DNA from 2 places in the Thermoanaerobacterium aotearoense genome. Region 1 is predicted to be linked to the other one. Evidence: a T-box and tRNA genes for the amino acid it is inferred to sense, from the RefSeq annotation. Region 1 holds a T-box; the other holds one or more tRNA genes.
The links. A T-box is a leader RNA that pairs with one kind of tRNA and senses whether it is charged. The one in region 1 lies ahead of pheS (phenylalanine--tRNA ligase subunit alpha), so its partner is inferred to be a tRNA-Phe.
Positions count from the first base shown of each region.

Region 2: it has a tRNA-Phe gene. The T-box ahead of pheS (phenylalanine--tRNA ligase subunit alpha) is inferred to sense a tRNA for this amino acid. The anticodon was not compared.

Region 1 is NZ_CP047602.1:1,072,697-1,075,161, reverse strand. Features, by position in the region: gene pheT (phenylalanine--tRNA ligase subunit beta) at 1-481, opposite strand, end outside; gene pheS (phenylalanine--tRNA ligase subunit alpha) at 494-1,513, opposite strand; T-box leader at 1,558-1,772, opposite strand; gene GSH73_RS05280 (TrmH family RNA methyltransferase) at 1,808-2,465, opposite strand, start outside.
Region 2 is NZ_CP047602.1:2,231,404-2,233,868, reverse strand. Features, by position in the region: rRNA gene GSH73_RS11120 (23S ribosomal RNA) at 1-209, shown strand, start outside; rRNA gene rrf (5S ribosomal RNA) at 251-405, shown strand; tRNA gene GSH73_RS11110 (tRNA-Asn) at 413-487, shown strand; tRNA gene GSH73_RS11105 (tRNA-Glu) at 494-568, shown strand; tRNA gene GSH73_RS11100 (tRNA-Ile) at 577-652, shown strand; tRNA gene GSH73_RS11095 (tRNA-Asp) at 671-747, shown strand; tRNA gene GSH73_RS11090 (tRNA-Phe) at 770-845, shown strand; tRNA gene GSH73_RS11085 (tRNA-Thr) at 984-1,056, opposite strand; partial or broken gene GSH73_RS13870 (UPF0236 family transposase-like protein) at 1,117-1,374, opposite strand; gene GSH73_RS11075 (iron-containing alcohol dehydrogenase) at 1,697-2,465, shown strand, end outside.

The DNA of each region.
Region 1 (2,465 bases):
TTACGTCGTCCAGTTCAAGAGCATCTCTTACATCATCTCCCAAAGGAAGCTCAGGAAGGATAAATATGCCGTTTCTCTGGTATTCTGGAAGCAGACTTTCGTCTAATCCCAATTCTTTGGCGGAACACATCATACCATTTGATTCAACACCTCTTAGTTTGCCTCTTTTTATTTTTACGCCGCCAGGCAGTGTTGAACCGTGCAGTGCGACAGGAATATAATCACCAACTTTGATATTTTGAGCGCCTGTCACTATCTGCAATTTTTCTTTGCCTACATCCACGATTCCTATCTGAAGCTTTAACGCATCAGGATGTTTTTCTAAAGATACAATCTTTCCTATCACTACATTTTTTATCTCTTGTCCATAGCTTTTTACAGTCTCTACCTTTGAACCTGACATCGTAAGATCGTCAGCCAACTTTTTCGCATCAACAGACAAGTCTACATAGTCTTTTAACCATGAATACGATATTAGCATGTCTTAACCTCCTTAAAACTGTTTAATAAAGCGCAGGTCATTTTCGTAAAGAAGACGCAAATCGTCTATTCCATATTTCAGCATCGTTATCCTATCAAGTCCCATCCCAAATGCAAAGCCTGAATACTTCTCAGGATCGATTCCAGACATCCTAAGCACATTTGGATGAACCATTCCAGATCCCAATATCTCAATCCATCCAGAATACCCACAAACTCTGCAGCCTTTTCCGCCGCACGCAAAGCAAGATACATCCATTTCTGCACTTGGCTCAGTGAAAGGGAAATAGTGAGGCCTGAATTTTGTCTTTGTATCTGAACCAAAAAGCCTTTTGGCAAATAAATTTAAAACGCCTTTCAAATCTCCCATCGTTATCCCTTCATCAACTGCCAATCCCTCTATTTGGTTGAACACAGGAGAATGTGTAGCATCTATTTCATCTGATCTGTAAACTCTGCCAGGCGATATGACTTTTATAGGCGGTTTGCTTTTTTCCATCGTCCGCACCTGTACTGGAGATGTCTGCGTCCTAAGCAATATATTTTTAGTAATATAGAAAGTATCCTGCAAGTCCCTGGCTGGATGATCAGGCGGAGTATTTAGCGCTTCAAAGTTATAGTAATCAAGCTCAATTTCAGGTCCCTCAGCGATGGAAAATCCAAGCCCTAAGAATATGTCCTTTATTTCATCTAAAACTTTAGTCATAGGATGTTTGTGGCCTATCTCATGGACTTTCCCGGGCAATGTTATGTCTATATATTCGCTTTTAATTTTTTTCTCTTTTTCCTGTCGCAGCACTTCTTCTCTTTTTTGAGTAAGGTCTTTCTCGATCTCTTCTCTTACATCGTTCGAGATTTTGCCAATGATAGGCCTTTCCTCAGGCGATAGATTCCCCATACCTCTCAATATTTTTGTCAGCTCGCCTTTTTTCCCTAAATACTTAACCCTTATCTCCTCAAGTGTCTTTAGATTTTCCGCAGATGATAGCTCTTTTTTGGCTTCTTCAAGTAGATTTCTCAAAGTCTCTTCCAAAGAAATACTCTCCTTTCTTTAATATAATAAAAAAACTCCATCTTAAAAAGGACGGAGAGATAACCGTGGTACCACCTAATTTGGCTAAAAGCCCACTCATTTTGATGTAACGGATATAAACCGGTTATGCCTACTATCAGTTCAGCACACTGCTTAAGAGGGAACTTCCATTACGCAGTACCAACAATGCTCTCAGTCTACGGCATCGCCTCCCTGTCGCACCTAAACGTAATGTACTTTACTCTTTCATCGCATTTCTCTGTATTTTTTTTTGAATATTATATCATTTTTGCGCTATTTTATCAATCTTTGCCTCTCTGATTCATAAAGGCAAATAGAAGCTGCTACAGATACATTTAAAGACTCAGCCATGCCATCCATAGGTATCTTAAATGAATCGTCTATAAATCCATCTAAATACTTATTTACGCCTCTTGACTCATTTCCAAAAATAAGTGCTGCATTTTTTGAAATATCAAAATCGTATATGTACTTTTCTGCTTTAAGGCTTGTGGATAAAATTCTTATACCATTTCTCTTAAGTACATCAAAAAGCTTTGATGGCTCTACATCATTTACGACAGGCAAGTGAAATATGGAACCCATAGTAGAACGCAAGACTTTAGGATTGTATATGTCTACCGTATTGTTTATGGTAAAAATGCCATCTACGTTAAACGCATCTGCAGACCTTATTATTGTGCCTACATTCCCTGGATCTTGCACTTCGTCAAGTATCACGTAAAAACCGCCTTCTTTGACGATGTCATTCACTTCCCACTTAGGCATTTTGATAACCGCCATAATCATCTGTGGAGCGACAGTGTCGGAAATCTTCTTAAATACCTTTTCATCCACAAATACGATCTTGTCCCTTTCAATCTGAAAGTCTACATTAAAATCTTCTGCAAGTAGCAGGTGCACAATTTCAAAACCGCTTTTTAGCGCTTCA
Region 2 (2,465 bases), 1.2 Mb from region 1:
TACCAGTTGCGAAGCCATTCGCACAGCTGGGTAGCCAAGTTTGGAAGGGATAAACGCTGAAAGCATCTAAGCGTGAAACCCACCTCAAGATAAGATTTCCCATCCGAAAGGAGTAAGACACCTTGGAGAAGACGAGGTAGATAGGCCGGAGGTGTAAGAGTAGAAATACTTTTAGCTGACCGGTACTAATAAGTCGAGGACTTGACCAAAGGAAAGCATTGTGCAGTATTCAAAGTTCATTTAAAAGATTTCCGGTGGCAATAGCGGAGGTTAAAAACCCGTTCCCATACCGAACACGGTCCCAAATCGGGGTCCCCCGAAAAGTCGCAAGACTTTTTGGGGTGATAGTGAAGCCCTCCAGCGCCGATGGTACTGATTACTCGGGAGAGTAGGTCGCTGCCGGATAATATATTCCTCAGTAGCTCAATGGTGGAGCAACCGGCTGTTAACCGGTAGGTTGTAGGTTCGAGCCCTACCTGAGGAGCCAAGATGTGGCCCCGTGGTCAAGTGGTTAAGACATCGCCCTTTCACGGCGGTAACATGGGTTCGAATCCCGTCGGGGTCACCATAAATTGAGGGCCTTTAGCTCAGTTGGTAGAGCGGTCGGCTCATAACCGATTGGTCCGGGGTTCGAGTCCCTGAAGGCCCACCATAAGTTAATAAATATTGCGGCCCAATAGCTCAGTTGGTTAGAGCGCCAGCCTGTCACGCTGGAGGTCGAGGGTTCGAGCCCCTTTTGGGTCGCCATTATTATACTAATTTTAAATACGCCTCGATAGCTCAGTCGGTAGAGCAAGGGACTGAAAATCCCTGTGTCAGTGGTTCGATTCCACTTCGAGGCACCATAAGAAATAAAGAGTTTCAGCATTTATGTTGAAACTTTTTTATTTTACAAAAAACGAGAAAATAAAAAATCCTGCTTAAGCAGGAATCTTTTATTTTTAACTTTAAAATATAATTGACTTTTAACATTTCAAATCCAGAGCTGGCAAAGGGACTTGAACCCTTGACCTGTTGATTACGAATCAACTGCTCTACCGACTGAGCTATGCCAGCATCACACTTATATAATATATCATGAAATTTGATTTTTATCAAGTATCTAAGATAAACATATTCTTTTTTTCCTTCACTATTTATATGTTCATAAATTCTTTTATCAAATTCAACAGTACCCATAATTGTCTTTATGTTTGTGTGCTTTTTACCTTTACATCTATATTCTTTTTTGTCCCTTTTTTCTAGTAGAATATCATCTATTTCCATAAGAATTTGAGCCATTATCTTACAAGCTTCTTCGCATGCTAATCTATAAATTTCTACTTCTAAGTCCTTGAAATTTATTTCATTTTCATTTAAACTTATATCTAGCATGTAATCACCTCTATAACGCTTTTTTGTTTTTTCTATTTAAACATTATAGCGGATGATTCATGCGAAAGGAAGGTATTTTTTGGATACCTTCCTTTTTCTATTTTTTACTGCCTACTAAAATTATACACTAAGTTTTTTTGATAAATGGAAATATAGATTTGGTAATTGATGATATTAAAGTCTAATGAATGGATATTTATATAAAATGAATAATTATTATTGTATAATAAAAAATGTCTAATTTCTTGACTTTTAAAATTTAGAGTATCATAATAGAAGTTGGGATAATTATAAATGAATTAAAAGTAGGGGGTCTATGTATATGAAAACTAATTTTACTTATTTTATGCCGACAGAAATTATTTTTGGACCGGGTACACTTGGAAAGCTGGCTACTGTCAAATTGCCAGGTAAGAAAGCTTTGCTGGTTATAGGCAGCGGCAATTCTATGAGAAGGCATGGTTATTTGGATAGAGTTGTTAATTACTTAAAACAAAATGGGGTTGATTACGTCGTCTATGATAAGATATTACCTAATCCAATTGCAGAGCATGTTGCGGAAGGAGCAAAAGTGGCAAAGGACAATGGATGTGATTTTGTCATAGGATTAGGAGGCGGTAGTACGATAGATTCATCAAAAGCAATAGCTGTTATGGCTAAAAATCCAGGTGATTATTGGGATTATGTTTCTGGCGGCAGCGGAAAAGGCATGGAAGTTAAAAATGGTGCATTGCCTATCGTTGCTATCCCTACGACGGCAGGTACTGGCACAGAGTCTGATCCGTGGGCTGTTGTGACAAAGACAGAGACAAATGAGAAGATTGGGTTTGGATGTAAGTATACATATCCTACACTTTCAATCGTTGATCCTGAATTGATGGTGTCAATTCCACCGAAATTTACTGCTTATCAAGGTATGGATGCATTTTTCCACTCAGTGGAAGGATATTTGGCGACTGTAAATCAGCCAGGAAGTGATGTCTTAGCGCTTCAATCCATAAGCCTTATTACAGAGAACCTTCCAAAAGCTGTGGCAGATGGCAATAATATGGAAGCTCGTACTGCGTTGGCGTGGGCAAGTACTGCTGCAG